Linked DNA regions of Prochlorococcus marinus CUG1416. The main gene of each other region encodes a partner of the protein of the gene in region 2 in a complex. Links are inferred from orthologs where the notes say so. Each region holds a gene or a part of one and is shown on either strand. Other genes may lie near its edges.

The links.
Region 1: the proteins of pheS (region 2) and pheT are in contact, whole or in part, in a crystal structure (PDB 6P24), measured with the Escherichia coli proteins. The link is inferred for Prochlorococcus marinus CUG1416 from one-to-one orthologs.

What each region holds. Positions count from the first base shown.
Region 1 is NZ_JAAORM010000002.1:603,782-614,275, reverse strand. What follows is about bases 754-3,831. They hold pheT (phenylalanine--tRNA ligase subunit beta), read left to right. Parts: upstream 754-1,097; coding sequence 1,098-3,566; downstream 3,567-3,831. Other genes in these bases: HA146_RS04740 (hypothetical protein), read left to right, coding at 3,672-3,831; rpmG (50S ribosomal protein L33), read right to left, coding at 826-1,020; rpsR (30S ribosomal protein S18), read right to left, coding at 754-808. Also shown: HA146_RS04760 (ribonuclease catalytic domain-containing protein), read right to left, coding at 1-541; more of rpsR, read right to left, coding at 587-753; more of HA146_RS04740, read left to right, coding at 3,832-3,920; HA146_RS04735 (molecular chaperone DnaJ), read right to left, coding at 4,339-5,364; HA146_RS04725 (DUF4922 domain-containing protein), read right to left, coding at 5,693-6,523; HA146_RS04720 (DUF2237 family protein), read right to left, coding at 6,572-6,955; HA146_RS04715 (hypothetical protein), read left to right, coding at 7,062-7,280; metH (methionine synthase), read right to left, coding at 7,290-10,494.
Region 2 is NZ_JAAORM010000005.1:167,641-177,820, forward strand. The notes cover bases 3,362-6,125. They hold pheS (phenylalanine--tRNA ligase subunit alpha), read right to left. Parts: upstream 5,366-6,125; coding sequence 4,358-5,365; downstream 3,362-4,357. Other genes in these bases: cbiT (precorrin-6Y C5,15-methyltransferase (decarboxylating) subunit CbiT), read left to right, coding at 3,362-3,366; HA146_RS07110 (NAD(+) kinase), read right to left, coding at 3,380-4,288; surE (5'/3'-nucleotidase SurE), read left to right, coding at 5,434-6,125. Outside these bases: ATP-dependent zinc metalloprotease FtsH, read right to left, coding at 1-59; bifunctional diaminohydroxyphosphoribosylaminopyrimidine deaminase/5-amino-6-(5-phosphoribosylamino)uracil reductase RibD, read right to left, coding at 173-1,267; HA146_RS07095 (DUF3122 domain-containing protein), read right to left, coding at 1,282-1,782; HA146_RS07100 (hypothetical protein), read right to left, coding at 1,757-2,008; more of cbiT, read left to right, coding at 2,092-3,361; more of surE, read left to right, coding at 6,126-6,243; HA146_RS07125 (DUF3611 family protein), read right to left, coding at 6,223-6,756; HA146_RS07130 (bifunctional riboflavin kinase/FAD synthetase), read left to right, coding at 6,825-7,748; HA146_RS07135 (thiamine phosphate synthase), read left to right, coding at 7,756-8,811; sulfur carrier protein ThiS, read left to right, coding at 8,801-9,010; HA146_RS07145 (hypothetical protein), read left to right, coding at 9,123-9,290; HA146_RS09655 (hypothetical protein), read left to right, coding at 9,358-9,489; nickel pincer cofactor biosynthesis protein LarB, read right to left, coding at 9,494-10,150; HA146_RS07155 (TIGR03792 family protein), read right to left, coding at 10,147-10,180.

The DNA.
Region 1 (10,494 bases), on a different replicon or contig from region 2:
ATTTATTTAATACAACTTTATCCTTATATAATTTAATTTTACTATTAGGACTTTCAAAAATAATTGCTCCTTGTTTCCTTCTGAATGTAATACTTTTTTCTAATAAATTTTTAATCTCAATTAATTCTATTTCTTCTTTAGGTTCTAATTCTAATATTTCATTCGCATCTTCATATGTTAATTGATATTTTGGTTTTATTATTGCTTCAGTTATTTCATAATTATTTATTGATCCATCTTCATTGAATTCAATTGCTGCACTAATAGTTTCTGAAATTTTATTTTGAGCTAGATTTGCCTTTTCAAGAATATCTTTAGGTAGCATTGGGACATATTGATCAATTAAATACAAGCTGCTATTTCTCTTTCTTGCATCTAAATCAACATTAGAGTCATGCAAAAAGAGTTTGCATGGATTACTAATATGAATCCATAAATTTTTTATATTTCCTTCTTTTATTTCTAATGAAACAGCGTCATCAATCTCATGTGGATCATCAGAGTCAATAATATATGTTTTTAAATTAGTTAAATCTTTCAAATATTTGAGATATTAATTATAGTGCCAACTATATTCAATATGAAATTATCCTTCAGGATTTACAAATGGTAAAAGAGCTACAATTCTGGCTCTTTTTACAGCTAATGTAAGATCTCTTTGTTGCTTAGAGGTTAAACCAGTCATCCTTCTTGGTAGGATTTTACCCCTTTCAGTTATGAATTTTTTTAGTAGTTCTACATCCTTATAGTCAATAGGATCTCCAGGTTTGATAGGTGATAATTGTTTTTTAAAAATTGAATTAGGCATGATTTAATTTGATTTGATTACTTTATTTCTTTGTGAATTGTCATTCTGTTTAAATGAGGATTAAACTTTTTTAGTTCTAATCTTTCAGTTGTATTTCTACGATTCTTTTCAGTAGTATATCTTGAGACACCATTTGATCTCTTAGGATCTGTGCTTGTCCTGGCTTCAGTACATTCCAGGGTCACTACAACTCTTGTCCCTTTTTTGGCCATTTTAATTAATACTTTATTGTATAATTTTCTATTGTACATCTTCAACAAACTTTTTTGAAGATATACTCATTTCTTTTATCATCATTGATTTAAAAATATATATGAAAATTTCTCAAAATTGGTTGAAAAATATAGTAGAAATTTCTTCTACTCCTGAAGATCTCTCTGAGAAATTGTCTATTGGTGGATTTGAGGTTGAATCATTAGAAGATTGTTCAGAAAATGTAAATGGTGTTGTTTTAGGTAAGGTCTTATCTGTTTTAAAACACGAAGGATCTGACAAACTCTCCATTTGCGAAGTAGATATTGGGACTTCAAAGAATTTACAAATTATCTGTGGTGCGCAAAATATTAAAACAAATATTTATGTTTATGTTGCTACTATCGGTGCAAAATTAAATGCAGTTGATTTAACTATTAAAAGAAGTGAAATTAGAGGTGTCATGAGTGAAGGAATGATATGCTCTCTTCAGGAACTAGGACTAGAAGACTCTAGCGAAGGGATAGAGATCATTGATGAAGATTTAGCACTAAAACATGAATTAGGCACTCCAGCATCTAATTTACTTCAATTAAATGATTTTATATATGATTTAGCAATTACTGCTAATAGACCTGACGGAATGTCCGTTATAGGTATAGCACGCGAAATTTCTGCCCTTTTAGAATCCACATTAAATTTCCCAGAATTAAAAAATAAATACAATATTCATTTACTTAAGGGAAATAAACTGTGCCCAGAGGCTATAACATCTAATTGCATTTATACAATAAGCTCTATTGATGGAGTAAATGGAGATAAATTATCGCCAAAATGGCTAAAAGACCGTATAGAAAAATCAGGAATAAAGTCGATTAATCTTCTAGTTGATTTAACAAACTATATTCTTTTAGAACAAGGACAACCTTTGCATGCATTTGATAAAGAAAAACTATCAAAATTAATTGGAAAAGAAGTTTCTCCAGAAGATTTCTCTGTACGAAAAGCCAAAGATAAAGAAAGCCTTATATGTTTAGATGGTAAAAAATATGAATTAAATGAAAATATTACTGTAGTTGCTTGTAGCGATAAACCTGTAGCTATTGCAGGGGTGATAGGTGGTTTAGAGACTTCTGTAACCAATACTACCTCTTCTATTTATCTTGAAGGTGCTGTTTTTAATCCAGTTACCATAAGAAAATCTTCAAAGGCGGTTGGAATAAGAACAGAATCTAGCAGCAGATATGAAAAAGGGATTTCATCAAAAAATACAATAAGTGCAGTAACCAGAGCAATTAATCTTTTAGAAGAATATTTTTCTATTAATTTACCAATTATCAATGCTTCGAATTTAAAAAATGAAGAGGATATTTTTATTAAATTAAGGAGAAATCGAATACATAAAATTCTTGGTCCATTAATCATTAATGATCAATTTGAAAAAAGAAATTTATCTGATACTGAAATAGTTGATAAATTAACACTTATAGGTTGTACTTTAAAGAGTAATGAATATGGCTGGGATGTAGCAGTAATTCCTAATAGATCACAAGATTTAATAAGAGAAATAGATTTAATTGAGGAAATTGCCAGATTAATAGGGTACGACAAATTCGACTTGAACCTTCCTAATCCAATTAAGCCTGGAAAATTGTCATCGGAACAGTTGGCATTGAGAAAAGTAAAAAATGGTTTTACAGAAAGTGGTTTTAACGAAGTACTTAGCTATTCTCTTGTTCCAGAAGATAAAGAAACACTTATAAAGATTGCTAATCCTTTATTATTAGAAACTAGCTGCCTAAGAGATAATATCTGGCAAGAACATTTAGAAATTGTAAACCGTAATATAAAAGCTGGACAAACAAGTTGTTATATATTTGAAACTGGAAATGTTTTTCATAAGCATACTGAGTTCATTCAAGAAGAAGTATTGAATGGTGCAATTTATGGCAATAGAAAATTTGGAAAATGGGTAAATTCTTGTAAGGATAATGATCTTACTTATTATCAGGCAAGAGGAAAGTTAAAAGAGGCTTTATCATGTCTGAATATAAAAATTGATGATAAACCTACTGATAAATTTGATTTTCTGCATCCAGGAAGAACAGCAAAATTAATTATTGAAGGGAAAGATGCAGGTTATTTTGGTGAAATTCATCCTAAATTAATACTAGAGAAGAAGTCATTAAAAAAAGTTTATTTATTTAGTATAAATGTAGATAACCTCCTGATAGCTAGTACAAGAAAAAATAATTGGTTTCCAATATTTAAGCAATATCCAATTGTTCCAAAAATAGATCGGGATATAAATTTTGTTTTCAGTAAGAAAATTTTTATTAGCGATATAATTTCTCAAATAAGAAAAACAGGAAAAAATCTTTTAGAGGATGTACATTTAATCGATGTCTTTGAAGATATTAAACTTGGGGAGAAAAATATAAGTTATACATTTAGATTATCTTATAGAGATAAAGATAAAACATTACTGGAATCAGATATTAAATTAATACACTCAAGCATTATCTCTAAAATTGAAAAAAGTTTTAGCACAAAATTGAGAGATTAAATGTCTTAAAAGTCTTATATAAGACTTTTAATTAGTCTATGAATAATTCTCATATAAGATAAGTAATAATCCTATAAAACTGATTAATGATGTATGATAATGAGCATGATCAATTTTTTATCTCTTTTGCTATCTTCAGTTCTGTGGGTTCAAGTCCCACAGTGGTCAGATGATTGGTCGAAATGTTCTGTTGACGTACCAGATGCTTCATGTCACTGGTATATAACTGCACCTGATAACACTTTTGGAGAAGGGTTTGATTGGGCTAGCGCCCCTTGGTTTGATGCTAACGGATTAAGTGATGTCCCTAGTATTGACAAGCAAACTGCAATTCAGAAGCTTCAGTCTAAGTAGTACTGTCTATAAGGCAGTACAGTTAGACTTAAAAGCATTTTATAGCTTTGCTTTTTAGGTATTGATATATTATTGGACATTGAAAGGACATGATTGATTGATTTATTGATCAGTTTTTAATTTTTTCGAGAATTAAACAAACTGGATGTCGTTTATTCGAATTGATATGTTATTCTATCTAACTTATCTACTATGAGACTATATAGTAGACTAATATTAAGTCTCATATAAGATATATTATACAATGAAATTTCTTCTTTTTATACAGGTTGAATTTTATTTTCTTTTTATTCTAAAAAATTTTATTAATTAATTTTGACTAATAAATAATTGATAAAGTTCAGCTTTTTTACTCGCGCCTATCTTATATTAGACTATTAAATAGACTTATAATTAGTCTAATATAAGAATAAGTATACTAATTTCTATATAGATTTTTTAGCAATTGATACGCTTCATTTAATTTTCTCATTTGATCTGTTGATCCTCCAGCATCTGGATGCGTCTCTAAGGCTATTGATTTATATGCCTCCCTAATTTTTCGCAATGTATGGGCTGATCCTGCGGATGTTGATAAATTCAATAATTTAAGTGCTCCATGTACCGTCATTGTTGAGTCCAAAGTTTCAAATGAATTTGATCTGTTATTTCGCTTAAATCTACTTACAAACCTCCTCATTAGTGTAGGTATCCTATTAATTAAATCTGATGTCGCAAAAGGGTCTTCTAAAACGCCAATCATTAATAAAACAACTTCAAGGGATGGATTTTTCTTTATCCAAAATGGGCATAATTCAGACATAAATTTATTGGCGGCACTCCACGTAAAGGGTAGATTTTCTGTTCCATCAAGATTTGGCCATATATCCCTTCCAAACCAATCCATCGATGCTTCTAATACATGATCGTTAGGAACAGTTCCATATAAGGTTTTCCAATGACTAATTAACGCTATTCGACATTTTATTAATTCAGTTTCTTTAATTGTATTAATTTGAATATCATTAATATTCTCCTTTAATTTTTCACTTTTAATACTCCTTCTTAGATTCTTTACTTTTTTTTCAACAAAATTGGGAAGGTTTATGTTTGAGTTGGCTTTTTCTTTATATTGATCGTTATTTGAAACTCTTTTACTTAAAGATATCTCATTAACTTCTTTTTTATTGTCTTGATTAATGTCTGATTTAATTAATACCAATGCAGTATTTTCATCAATATTTAATTTTTCATTATTATTCTTTTTCTCGTTAAAGTCTATTTCTTGCTGTTGGTTCTTAGGTACTAAATCATCCTCTTGAAGAAGTTCTTTAAGTATCTTTTCAATTACAGGTCCTCTTGCTCTAAATCCCCATTCTTTTCGTAATTGATCAAACCTAGAAATTAGTTCTTCAGGTAAATCAATTGAAATTCTTTTTGTATTTGAATTTTCAGGAATATCCAATAATATTTTTCTTGAATAGTAAGGAATTTATTTAATTTTATTCAAAAAAAATTGAAAGTCCATATGGAATATTGTTTTTAAATTAAAACCAACTTATTTTCATGTCACAAGTCAATTAAGTATCTTTTTATAATAAAATAAAAAAATGTTTAATTGTTATTTCAAATCATCTAAAGAAAAAAAGAGTTTTTATCAACATAAGAAATTAGAAATGCTCAATTATATTAAAGATTCTCTTGAACGTAAAATCGCATCTGTAACAGCTTCTATAGAAGTTTTAGAAAGCCAAATAAGCAGAGATAAAGATCCTGAAGTTGTTAACTAGTATTCAAACAAAACTTTCTAGAAGTTTTTCTGGACCAAATTTTTTTAAATAATTAATATCCGATTTTTCGGTTACTAGTAAATATCCTGCGAATCCTAAACCGTTAATACTGAATCCATGGATATGATCATTACTCCTCTTTATAATTGCAATCCATTTATTAGTTATTAATAGATTGTAAGGATATCTTGGTTTCACATCACTGATAGTGTCCCCAAGGCCTAATTTCATAGATAATTCTAAATACAATTCATAAAGAGATATTGAATTTTCTAAGAAATTAAATTTGGATACAATAATATTTTTTTTAAGCTTACTATCCCTATCCTTATCTAATTTCATTTCTAAAAACCACTTTTCTCTAGGGCAGGATATCTCATCTTTAGCTCTACGTAGAAGTTGAAAATGCCTGTGAGGTTGACTTGCTCCTGCAATTGGAGAACTATTGAAAAACCATAATCCACTAGTATCTTTATTAACTTTTTGGATAGCTTTCCAATCATTAATATCTAACCATCCATTTTGAGGTTTCCAATTATTTGTTATCAGTAAAATATGTCCTTTTTGTACAGGATACTTATTTAAGATTAATTGATGATCATCATCAATTTTATCGATTTCTAGTATCTTATCCCATGGACAGAATGGATTTTGCTTAGGGCCGTAAATTCTTTCTTTGTTGAAATTTGAAGTATCAAGCTTTCTAATTATGAAGTCATTATTTTGATATAAATCGCTAGTAATAATTCTTGTCTTTAGAGGATATAGAGATTCATCATTAATCGATAATTGAGTTTGATGAAGTGCTTTTTTCCAATATGTCTCTAAACTCATTTAAAAGAAACTATCATATTTATTCTAAAAAAAATAGTATATTTGTAATCACTTTTTATTAAATTGATATTCTTTCAATTTATCTAAAGGTACTGATTCTAAGACTACAATATTTGTTGATTCTAATATTACTTTAGGAGCAAGTCCGTCTAATAATGCTTGCTTCCACCTATCAAGACAAATACACCAATGATCACCATCCTTAAGTCCTGGGAAGGAATAAGCAGGCATAGGAGTTATTAAATCATTACCTTGTGATTTACTATATTTCAGGAAATTATCATCCATAACACAACATATAGAATGATTTCCTCCATCAGTTTTGTCATAATTGCAAAATCCATCTCTAAACCAGCCTGTCATAGGTTCACAACTACAAACTTCAATGTTTTCTCCTAATACATTCAATTGAACTTGATTATTTATGGTCATAGAATTTTTTGTTTAATAATACTAATAAAACACCAACATTTCTTAAAAAAAGGTTGACGAGTATAGGGGGTAAGGCGTTATTAATTCTAATAAGGTTTTTTTCATTATGGATTGGGACTTTACTGAAAACATAGCATTTAAAGCTCTTTATGATGCTTTTAAGGATAGTGACGAAACATCCGCATTAGAATTTTTATCTAGTGATGGTGCATCATACTATCTTGAATTAACACAGGACGCAGCTGGTGAGGGACTTGATCTGGGTGATAATGAAACGATGGAAGAACTTCAGGAAGAAATTATTGAATATCTAGAAAAAAACTAATTATTTAGCTTAAGCACTGAAATATTTAGCTTTTGAGTGTAGTGAAATTATAGCTGTAGTACTTTGTTCCGGATGAAGTTGTTCAGATTCATCCATGGTCAAGTTAATTCTTTTTGCATCCAACAAAGATAATTGTATGTTCGAATCAGAAACTTTTGGACATGCAGGATATCCAAAAGAATATCTAGCTCCTCTATATTTTTGTGCTAGTATTTCTCTATTTTTGTCTGGTTCTTCAGTCCTAAAGCCACATTCAATACGAATTAATGCATGGACATACTCAGCTAGAGCTTCTGCTAATTGCACAGTAAGTCCATGGAATAATAAATAATCACTATATTTATCTTCTTTAAATAATTTTTGAGAATACTCACTAGCAATATCACCCATTGTTACTGCCTGCATAGGAAATATATCTATTGGTTTATCATTTTTTAAATCACAATAGAAATCAGCTATGCAGAGATTATTCCCTGATTTTTGTCTTGGAAAATTGAATTGAGAAATTTTATTTAATGATTTATCATCAAATAAAAAAATACTATTATCTTTTCTGCCACATCTGAAATATCCATAAACTGCTTTGGGTGAAATAAGTTTTTTTTCTACAATTGTCTCTAACCATTTATCTAACAAAGGTTTTGCATATGAATCCAAATAGTTATTGTATTCATCTACGCTTTGGTTTTTTCCTTTTTTTATTTGCCATTGTCCACTAAATAAAGCTTTTTTATCTAGATAAAAAATTAACTTATTTAAATCTATATCAACCTCGTATAAGACTTTCGTTCCCAAAAAAGGAGGGTTAATTGGTTCTTCTTCATTTATAAATTTAGATCTAATAAAATTTTCTTTTAAATTAAATGTTGAAGTCTCGGTGTTTATGGATATTGAATTATTAACCTCTTCAGAGTTAGTTTTGGATGAGGCTAAGCTAATATTTATACCTTCATTGTTAATAAATCCCTCTGTATTTGACCAATTACCCTTCTTTTTATTATCCATATATTCATTCATGAATTTTAGATCAGTGAAAGCATCTTTTCCGTACAATATTTTTCCTTTATATATTTTGCTGCAGTCCTCATTTACAAATTTTGGCGTTAACGCTGCACCTCCTAATATCACTGGTACACTAATATCTTCATTGTTAAAAGCCTCCAAATTATCTTTCATAAATGCAGTCGACTTTACAAGTAATCCGCTCATAGCAATACAATCTGCATTATGCTTCTTTTGAGCATCTATAATTGCGGAAACATCTTGCTTTATTCCAAGATTTATTACGTCAAAACCGTTATTAGTAAGTATTATATCAACCAAATTTTTTCCAATATCATGAACATCGCCTTTGACTGTTGCAATTAAGAGTTTTCCATTTGATATTTTTTCATCTACAGTTTCCATATATGGTTCTAAAATTGAAACAGCAAACTTCATTGTTTCAGCAGATTGCAGTACAAATGGCAATTGCATTTGACCTGAACCAAATAAATCTCCTACAACTTTCATCCCATCTAGTAAAAATGTATTAATTATTTCTAGAGGTTTATATTTTTTTAAAGCTTTATTTAATTGATCTTCTAAACCAATTTTTTCTCCATCAATAATATGATTTTTTAAACTTTCTTCAAGAGTTAAGTTTTTATTTTCTGAAGATGCTTTTTTGAAATCCTGAATAGATAAATCTTGAAAAGCCTTTGTTAATTCTACTAATGGATCATAGGTACAAATATCATCTTCAAATTCTCTTTTGTCATAGATCAAATCTAAGCAAAGCTTTTTAGTTTCATCAGAAATTTTTGATAATGGCAATATTTTATTTGGAGCGATGATAGCAGAATCCAATCCTGCTTTAATGCATTCATCTAAGAATATTGAATTTAAATTAATTCTAGATAATGGTGAAAGACCAAAACTTATGTTTGAAACACCCAATATAATATGAATTTCAGGGAAATGATCACGAATTTTAGAGATAGCGCTAATTGTCTCTTTAGCGTTTAATCTATCCTCCTCTATCCCAGTAGAAATTGGAAGAGCTAGTGGATCAAAAAAGAGCTCATAATCTGATAAACCAGATTCCCTGGATCTATTAATAGCTCTTTTAACAATGTTATATTTTTTTTCTGAATTCCTTGCCATTCCATCTTCATCAATAGTTCCAATAACAAGTCCTGAGCCATAAGCTAAGGCTAAATTAAGAACTTGATCAAACCTTTCATCTCCATCTTCGTAATTGGTGGAATTTATAATACATTTACCCCCAGCTGATTTTAATCCACTTTCCATTTTGTCAGCATCTGTCGAATCAATCATTAATGGCAAATTTATATTAGTCACTAGTCTTGAAGTTATTTCTTTCATATCTTTAACTCCGTCTCTTCCCACATAATCAACATTTACATCGAGAACGTGGGCATTTTCTTTTTGTTGTTGCTTAGCAATTGAAACTAAACCATCCCAATCGTCGTTATTTAACAACTCCCTTACCTTTCTAGATCCACTCGCATTTAATCTTTCTCCTACAATTAAAATTGAATTATCTTGTTTATATGGCACCGAATTATATATTGAAGCCGCAGAAGGAATATAACTGCTAGAAAAATTCTTACCATTTTTGTTAGTCCGTTCGACATCTATAATTTCATCGATAATTGAAGAAAGATATTTAATATGGTCTGGTGTCGTCCCACAACATCCACCAATCAATTGAACATTAAAGTCATATATAAAATTCATTAACTGCATTTTTAATTCTATTGGCGTTAATTTATAGTGAGCAACACCACCAATATTTTCAGGAAGGCCTGCATTGGGAATACAACTTATAGCGAAGGGTGAATTTTCAGATAAATATTTAATATGATCCTTCATTTGTTCTGGACCAGTTGCACAATTAAGTCCAAGGATATCTATATTAAATGGCTCTAATATTGTTAATGCTGATGCTATATCAGATCCAACAAGCATAGTGCCTGTTGTTTCCATTGTTATAGAGACCATTATAGGTATATCAACATTTTTACTTTCAAGTATTTCTTTTGAGGCTAATAAGGCAGATTTTATTTGCAAAACATCCTGGCAAGTTTCTATTAAAAGAAGATCAACTCCTCCATCTAAAAGACCATATATTTGTTCTTTATATGATTGCTTTAATTCATCAAAATCTATATGTCCTAATGTAGGTAATTTAGTTGTTGGTCCAATTGAA
Region 2 (10,180 bases):
ATGATATTTACTATTCCAAATCTTTTATTAGGTTGATTATCGTCTTGTCTTATTGGCATGATTGTTATCAATTTTGAACTTATTATAAACTAAACGAAAAGCTTCCGTATCTGTTTTGTTTTTTTGGGTAAGAACCGTACGGTACTATGACCTATAGAAATAAGTATGAAAATTAATTTTCAAATGAACTCTTAACGCAAATATCGTTGCCAATCAAACTAACCTTAGAATCGCTTAATTTAATAATTTCATTCATTTCTCTAAATTCAAAATCTCCAAAGGGGTTCGTACTATTTTCTCCACCTAAAATTTTTGGCGCAATAAAAGTAATGATTTCCTGAATGCAATTAGATTTAATAGCTGCGGTAGCCAATCTAGGGCCACATTCCCACAAAACTTTATTACATCCTCTTTCAGATAGTATTTTTGAAATTAACTCTGGATTATCTGATGATACCTTTTCAACTTCCACACATTTCGGAATCCTTGCAAGGTAGCTTTCATTTGCTGAAGAAGAATCATAAATAACTATAGTTTTTGCCTTATTACAATCCCAAAGATTAGATTTTGAAGGGAGATCTAAACTTTTTGTAAAAACAACTCGCAGAGGCTCAGGATTTTTTGAACCTCTAGTAGTCAAAAGTGGGTTGTCTCTTCTTAATGTGTTTCCACCAATGATTATTGCATCAAATTCTGCTCTAAAAGAGTGAACTAATGACCTTGATTCTTCATTAGTAATCCATTTACTTTTTCCATTTTTTAAAGCTATTCTTCCATCAATACTCATTGCCCATTTAAGAACACCAAAGGCCTTTTTAGTAATATTCCTATGAATGAAAGCTTTATTTAATTCCAAAGATTCTTTCTTACATAATCCTAAGTGAACTTGTATTCCAGCTTCTTTTAGCAGCTTAATACCTCTACCAGAGACTCTTTTATCAGGATCTTCAATAGAGATATATACTTTTTTTATCCCAGAGGATATTACCTTATCTACACATGGAGGTGTTTTACCTTGGTGACAGCAAGGTTCAAGATTTACATACATTGATCCTTCTTTAGCATCTTTTTTTAAATTTTTAAAAGCCATTGCCTCAGCATGGGGCATCCCAGCCTTGTAATGAAATCCTTCTGAAATAAGGTTTCCATTCTTATCAATTATTACTGCTCCCACCCTAGGGTTAGGACTAGTTGTATTTTTGCCTAAAGAAGCCAAAAAAATTGCTCTTTTCATCCATTTTGTATGACTTACATTTTTTTCAGACATCTCAAAAATCAAATTCAGTTTATTGATCTCCACTCTTTAACAACAAAGGGAGGAACAGGTAACTCAGAAAAAACTCCTGACAAAGATAATCTTAATGGTCTATTTTTATCTAAATTTTTAATCAATTCATCAAGATCAAATTCTGCAGCAGCTTGTCTTCCATCATTTGCTAATTCCATATTAAGTAATGTTTTATCATCTAAAAGCCACTGTTTCCTTCCTGATTCAACACTCAAGTCAGTAGGATGATCAATCCTAAGATTTCCTGGATATCCTATTACTCTCAAGATCAATTTATCTGCAAAAAGAGGTGATTTATAAGCTACTAATTGCCAAGTTTCATAGTCCAAGTCCCTTAAAAACTCACTACTAGCATTTATTAATTCCCCATTTATTTCTATTTCTGCAACTTCTGCAGATACTTTTAATGGGTTAAAAATAAAGGATAGTAGTATAATTAGAGTCAAAATTCCTTTTGTAAAAATATTTTTATTTGATTTTGTAATTTTCTTCATTTTCAGAATCCATTAGGGCATCTAGAGTTACAGCTGTTCTTACAATAGCTTGGTACCTTTTAATTATTTTACGATTTTTTTCTATAACTCGAGATAAATTCAAAGTGTCTTTTTCAGAATAGCTAGATGTTAAATCGTTAGAATCTTCTTCAATAAACTCAAATTCACTATCTTTATTAATTAGAGTTAACAATAAATCATGTAATCTCTTTCTTCTTTCTGACAATTAATTTACTATGATAACTCGAACAATAATAAGATAATTTAATAAAACATTCAAACAGTTTAGTTCCTTTTCATTAAATATTGATGACTGAAGTTTATAGAAAAATACATGTCTTAGGTATTAATTCATATGTATTTGAAGATTTACCTCCCAAATTACAAGATCTATTTATAAACACAGAAAATATTGCAGTTCCCAATTCATATTTTGAAGAAATTAAATCATGGAACAAAAATGGTTTAGAAAAAAAGAAATCATTTTTTTCGAGCAACAGTAATAACGAACTTGTTAACTGGCTTAGATATCAAAAAACTGATGTTATTTTAATTTCGAGAGGAGATCCACTTTGGTTTGGAATTGGGAGAATATTACTAGAAAATTTTTCAAAAGATGAATTAAGTTTTTACCCTTCAAATACTTGCATTCAATTAGCATTTAGCAAGTTAAAGATCCCATGGCAAGATACTATTAATGTAAGTGTTCACGGCAGAGATTCCACTAAGTTAGTTGAGGCTCTTAAAGCAAAGCCTTCAAGTTTGGCTATTATTACAGATTCAAATAACAAAAGTTTAGAAATAATCAAAAAAAACTTATCAGAATTAAATCTGATTGACTTCTATGATTTTTGGCTCTGTGAAGAGATAGGCTTTGACAATGAAAAAATAAGAAAATTAAATCTTAAAGTGTCATTGCCCTTGGATATATCAAGTTTGAACATTGTTGTTCTTACAAAAACAAAGAAAAATTATTCAAAGAATAATCTCCCTCTTTTCGGCATCAATGACAGTTTTTTTAAAACTTTTGATGATAGACCAAATTTAATAACTAAAAGGGAGGTTCGCGTTCAAATCTTGGCAGATTTAGAGCTGCCGAAAAATGGTGTCATTTGGGATATAGGAGCAGGTTGTGGGTCAATTGGTTTAGAGGCATTAAAATTAAGGCCTAGTTTAGATTTGTTTTGTATCGATAAAAGGATTGGATCAAAAGCATTAATACGAGAAAACTCAAAAAGGCTTGGCGTTAAACCAAAATTTATTTTTGAGGAAGACATAATTAAAACCTTGAACACTAGAAATTTAAGTTCTTTTGGAAAACCTAATAGATTAGTAATTGGAGGATGTAAAAAAAAGACTAAACTTGAAATTATTAATTCCCTGGCTCAGGATATGAGCATTGGAGATATTATCGTTATCCCAATTATTGACATTCAAACTATTAAAGAGTTGAAAGAGGAATTAGAAGATAAAAATTTCAAAACAAATTTAAATTTAATTCAGACCCATAAAAGCTTAAGTATCGCTGAGGGAATGAGATTAGAACCAAATAATCCTGTTTTTCTATTAAAAGGAAAAAAATAAATTTAAATAGTTGTTATTTGTTAGGTTTAGCCACATGGGGTAAACCCCAACCTAGTTTATTTCTAAGAACCTGGAAAAATTCATGATCTTCAAGTCTAATAAACTTTACTGAGTGTTTACTTTTTCTTATTAAAACTCTATCTTCAGGCCAAACATAACAACCAGCATTTCCATCAACAACCATTACTAACCTTTCAGGAGTTGCAGGGAAAACAGTTACTGGCTCCGAATCATTAAAAACCAATGCCCTAGACGCCAATGAATGTGGGGCAATTGGAGTTAGTTGCACTACTGGGCAATCAGGCGTAATAACTGGGCCTCCAGCACTTAGAGAATAGGCTGTAGATCCAGTTGGAGTAGATAAAATTACTCCATCAGCTGAAATATCTACAGGAGCATGTCGCCCTATAGAAATCTCAAAATGGCACATACTTGTCAGAGGTTCTCTATGCAGAGCCATCTCATTAAGGCAGAGAGACTCCCATCTCCTCTGATCATTTCTCATTACACTAACAATAAAGCAAGTTCTTTCTTCAATATCCCAATTACCAGATATGATTTTATCTATTGCCTCATCAATATTGGATAAATAAGCTTCTGCAAGAAAACCTAAATGACCAGTATTTATTGTAAGGATTGGAATTTTAGCAGGTGCTGTTTGCCTTGCTGCAGAAAGCACTGTTCCGTCTCCGCCAAGAACTATTGCAAATTCCATTGACGAGTTAAACCCCTCGGGGACACAATTCGTATACCCCAAAGGACGAACATGTTGATCAGGATTGGCGAATCCAACCATTCCACCAGAGCTACTAACTCTTAAAACTTCAAAATTGGAATTTTCCAATTTTTTCTGAACAGAACTTGCGGTTTGAACAGCCAGTTCTTTCCCATCATTAACAATTAGCCCTGCTTTACGTACCAATCAAACAACAAAAACTATGACTATATTAAACTAATTTGTTGGACAATCCTAATTTAAATTTTCAATTTATTAGAACTGTTCTAAGAATCTAAGATCATTTGTATAAAATTTTCTGATGTCGTCAATCTGATGTCTTACCATACAAAACCTTTCAACTCCTAATCCAGCTGCGAATCCAGTCCATTTCTCAGAATCTATTCCTAATTTTTCTAAGACCTTCGGATCTACCATTCCACAGCCCATTACTTCTAGCCATTTACCTTTCCATTGAACATCTACTTCTGCAGAAGGTTCAGTAAATGGGAAATAACTAGCTCTAAATCTTACAGGAATATCTCCAAAAAAGGTCTTTAAGAATGTAAGAACTGTTCCTCTTAAATGACTAAAATTAATATCTTGATCGATGCATAAAACCTCAACCTGATTAAATACAGGGGAATGAGTAGCATCTACAGCATCTCTCCTATACACTCTTCCTGGAGCAATAATTCTTACTGGAGGTGGATTATTTTCTAAGTATCTAATCTGAACAGGAGAAGTATGGGTCCTTAAAAGTCGATTTTCATCTAAGTAAAAAGTATCCTGCATATCTCTTGCAGGATGATTCTTGGGTATGTTGAGAGACTCAAAATTATAAAAATCAGTTTCTATTTCAGGACCGCTCTCAACTGAGTATCCTAAACCACAAAAAATATCTATAATCTCATCTTGAGTTGAAATTAAAGGATGTTTATTCCCAGGGGGTGTTCCAATTGGAGGGATAGTTACATCAATTTTTTCGTTTTTAATCTTCTTATCTAAAGCTTCACTGTTCAGTTGATTTTTTCTTTCAGTTATTAATTCTTGCAAATTTATTTTTATTAAATTTGCCTTCTGACCAACAATTGGTCTATCAGTGGCAGATAATTGACCCATTGTTTTCAATATAAGTGACAAATTACCTTTTTTACCTAACAATGAAACTCTCAATTGATCCAGTTCTTCATGAGTATTAGTATTATCTATATTATTTTTTGCTGTTAGAGAAAGATTATTTAGTTTTTCCTCAATTTGACTTAATGATTCAATTTGTCTCACTGATATAGTAAAAATAAGTATTGCTTTATCTTACTTAAATATCGTCCATTAATAAAATGTATTGATTAATGAAACCGTTAAATATATTAATTAGTAATGATGATGGTGTTTTTGCAGCGGGGATAAGAGCTTTAGCAAAATCAGCACAAAAAAGAGGACACAAGGTAAAAGTAGTATGTCCTGACCAAGAAAGATCAGCTACTGGGCATGGGCTTACTTTACAATCTCCATTAAGAGTGGAAAGAGCGGACGAATTATTCGGGGAAGGAATTGAAGCTTGGGGATGTTCGGGCACGCCTGCTGATTGCGTAAAATTGGCACTATCTGAACTCTTGGATACTAAACCTGATCTAGTTCTATCTGGAATAAATCACGGTCCCAATTTAGGAACAGATATTTTTTGTTCAGGAACAGTTGCTGCTGCTATGGAAGGCACTTTAGAAAATGTTCCCTCCATGGCAATAAGTGTAGCTAGTTTTAAATGGAAGAATTTTGAATTTGCTGGAGAAATTGCAATGAATATTGCCGAACAAGCCATTAAGGATAGTTGGCCAGCTTCACTTCTATTAAATTTGAATATACCCCCTTGCGAGAAAAGCAAAATAAAAGAATTATCCTGGACAAGATTATCAGTAAGAAAATATAAAAACCAATTTTCCAAAAGAGAAGACCCTAGGGGTGATGATTATTATTGGTTAGCAGGTGAGGTAGTTTTAGATCTTAAATCAAAAGGTTATGGCCCTAAGAATTGGCCTAGTGATGTATCTCAAATACAAGAAAATAAAATATCGCTTACACCTGTAGAACCAGATTTATTTTGGAGGGGTAATTTACAAGACTTACCTAAAATTAATAATTCATTTATGAATCCTTCTTAAAAGCCATAAAGAAAAGCAAAGTCCAAAGAAATGAGCAGCAATAACTTGGGTATTACTTAGAACTGATAATATTTCAAGTCCAGTAATAGGGATATCAGATGTCGCTGTTATCAATTGTCCAGTCGTTTGAGAGGATGCTTGTATAAATAGAGCCCCCATAAGAGCTTGATATCCAATTAATCCAAACAAAATTCCTAATAAATCAACTATTAGACCTCTTTTTATTAATTTACTGGTTTGTCCTCTTGAGGGTCTTGCATTGCTTGCTATTGCTCTTCCTGTTCTAACTATTAACCAACCTTGCCAAAGACTAAAAAGTAGTAAAATCAAGGATATTGTTGTAAGTGACAAACCAGGCGCCAAGCCAAGCTGACCTTCGCTATTATTTACAACATTTGAAAAAAGCAAAACAGCTGCAACAACAACACCTAAAATGGATTGAATCCAAAAGCGTATCCATCCAATGCGCCGCATTCCAAATGAAAGCGACTGAAAATCAATTTTGTCAGACATTCATTTGATTGAATAAACTATAATCTATTCAAATTTGCCATCAAAATCATAAAATTGCACGTAATCTTTTGATCTCTTTAATATCGCCATCAGAAGTCAAGAATCCTACTTCAATAGCTATTGGAAGTTTTGATGGCCTACATGCTGGCCACAGAAAATTAATAAAAAGTGTTGTTGAAGAAAATCAATATACCCCAACAATTGCTAGCTTCTGGCCTCATCCCAGAGAAGTTCTATACAAAGAGACGCGTCTTAGACTTGATCTCCCTGATGAAAAACTACCTATTCTTGAAGATCTCGGGATTGAACAATTAGTTCTGATTCCTTTTGATAAGGAACTATCCAAATTAAGTGCAGAAATGTTTGTAAGAGATATATTGATAAATCAATTACAGGCAAAAAACATTTCTGTAGGTGCTAATTTTAAATTTGGTTTTAGAAGAAGTGGAGACATAAATACTATAAAAAATACGATTAAAGATACGGACATAAAACTAAAAATTACTCCGATTTTAGAAGACAAAGAAGGTAGAATCAGCAGCAGCAGAATAAGAGATTTATTAGAAAGAAGTGATCTCAAAAATGCTTTCAAAATACTAAATAGGCCTTACAGTTTTAATGGAAAAGTTGTTAAAGGTAAAGGGATTGGGAAAAGTATTGGATGGCCTACAGCAAATCTTGAAATAGATGGCAGAAAATTTTTACCTGGAGAAGGAGTCTACGCAGCTTGGACAACTATAGAAAATTCCAACCAAAAAATTGAATCTGTTATGAATCTTGGCTCTCAACCAACAATAAATCCTTTATTGCCATCTGCAGTTGAAGTTCATTTAATTAATAAAGATATCAATCTATATGGTTTAAAACTATCCGTAGAACCAGTTGAAAAGCTCAGATCTCAAATTCAGTTCAAGAATATAGAACAACTTTCTAATCAAATTAAAAAAGATAGAGATAATGCCCTAAGAATTTTTAAAAACAACAAAAAATAAGTTACAAATGCTGAATTCCAATACTACAAACCCTGAAGATTTAAGAATTTATCAAATTATTGACGCCAATCTAGACAGAGCTAGAGAAGGATTAAGAGTACTAGAGGATTGGGCTAGATTTGGTCTAGGCAAAGAAAAATATGTTGAAAGGATTAAAAATTTTAGACAAATTTTAGGAAGAAATCATTTAGAAGTTTATAAACAATCTAGAAATTATATTGAAGACAAATGCAAAGGATTGACTCATCAAGAGCAAATCAACAGAAAAACCTCTGAGCAAATTATAAGTTCTAATTCAGGCAGAGTTCAAGAAGCATTAAGAGTAATAGAAGAATTCTCAAGGCTACATAATCATGAGCTTTCAAAAATCGCTTCGGAAATTAGATATGAAATTTATACTATAGAAATAGACTTATTAAGTTTAAGCAAGTGTAAGAATTCTGAGAAAATTTTAAAAGAAAATGACTTATATGTAATCACAGATCAAAAGGACAATTTATTAGAAATAATAGAACAGATTTTAATTGCAGGAGTAAGAATCATTCAACATAGATTTAAATCGGGAACTGATAAAGATAATCTTCAAGAAGCAATTCAGATTAAAAATCTATGTAAAAGATATAATTCTTTATTCATTATTAACGACAGACTTGATATAGTTCTAGCTTCTAATGCGGATGGAATTCATCTTGGACAAGATGATTTAGACTTGAAGACCGCAAGAAAATTATTAGGACATTCAAAAATAATTGGTATAAGCGCAAATAATGAAATTGATATTTCTAATGCTCTTAAGAATGGTTGTGATTACATAGGAATAGGACCAGTATTTGAGACAGTAACAAAAAAGAACAAAAAACCGATAGGTATTGAAAAGATCAAAACTTTAACAAAGGATTTAAATATTCCTTGGTTTGCTATCGGAGGAATTAAGTCAAATAATATTTCATATTTAAAAAGAAATGGGTTTAAAAAAATTGCCTTAGTTTCGCAATTAATGAATTCTGAAGATCCTAAAGAAGACGCTATTATGATTTTAAAAGAGTTGTCTCATGAAAATTAAAGTAAATGGAGAAGAAAAAAAAATAGAACTTGATCAAGAAAATGTTTTACTATCTACAGCTCTAAATTTAATGGGATATAAACCTAACACAATTGTCGTAGAGTTAAATAATTTAATTATTAATTCAATAAAATGGGAAAAAGTGAAACTTAAAGATGGGGATAATTTAGAAATCGTTTCAATAGTTGGTGGTGGTTAAAAGATAAAATCTTTATATAATCAAAATCTTCATAATTTTTTAAGTTTAGGCTTGAAACAATAACCCATTTTTCTCTTTTTTCGTTTTATATTCTTATTACTAAAATAAATTGATGAAAGAAAAAGCTGATAACAATTCAAGGTCCTTAAAATGGGAACAGAATGGGGAGTTAGCCCATAAGGATTTATTTGAGCTAATTGAAAGATTAAAGAATGTAGAAAGTGAACATACCTCTTCTGAGTTGTCTAGATTAGGTGCAAAATCAAACTTAATAGATTAAATTTGTTACTTAGATCTTGTCTTTATAAAAATTTGTACCAAATTAAAGTTACTGAATATAAAAATAAATGCCGAAAAGATTTCCAGAATGGGTAAACACTGAAGTCATGATTAAGGCAATGAAGATGCGAGAAGATGGAATACTTTCTAAACAACTAAATTTATGGATAGAAAACCTATTAGAAATAGAAAAAAAGTAAGTATTTAGGAAATACTTTTAATAATTCTCAGAGCAGCCATTGCGGCTCCGTAGCCGTTATCTATATTCATAACCGAAATTCCTGGAGAACAACTTGATAACATACTATTTAATGCAGTTTCTCCATTCTTACTGACTCCGTAGCCTACTGAAACAGGCACTGCAATAATAGGTTGCGCCAGTAACCCTCCCACAACAGTTGCCAAAGCTCCTTCCATTCCAGCGCAAACTATTAATACATCATATTTATTAATTTCTTCTAACTGACTTATTAATCGATGAAGTCCTGCTACTCCAACATCTATAAAAAATTGAGAATTCACTCCATAAATTTCAAGCGCTAATTGTGCTTCAAGTGTTACGGGCAAATCACTTGAGCCTCCCGAAATTATAGCAACTTTTTTATTTGTATTTATTTTATTCAGATTGTTCCCAATTATTAGGCAATTTGCTTCTTCATAGAATCGTGCATCATCATACAAATTCAATAGATAATTAGCCTTTTTACTATTAATCCTAGTTATAAAAACAACCTCATTTTTACTTAATACACTTTCAGATAATCTCTTTAATTGATCGATACTCTTGTCTTGCCCCCAAATAGCCTCAATTAGTCCAAGCCTCTCTCTTCTTTGAAAATCAAACTTGATATCAAAATTCATCTTTGCTTATCTAACTCTCCCTCATAAACT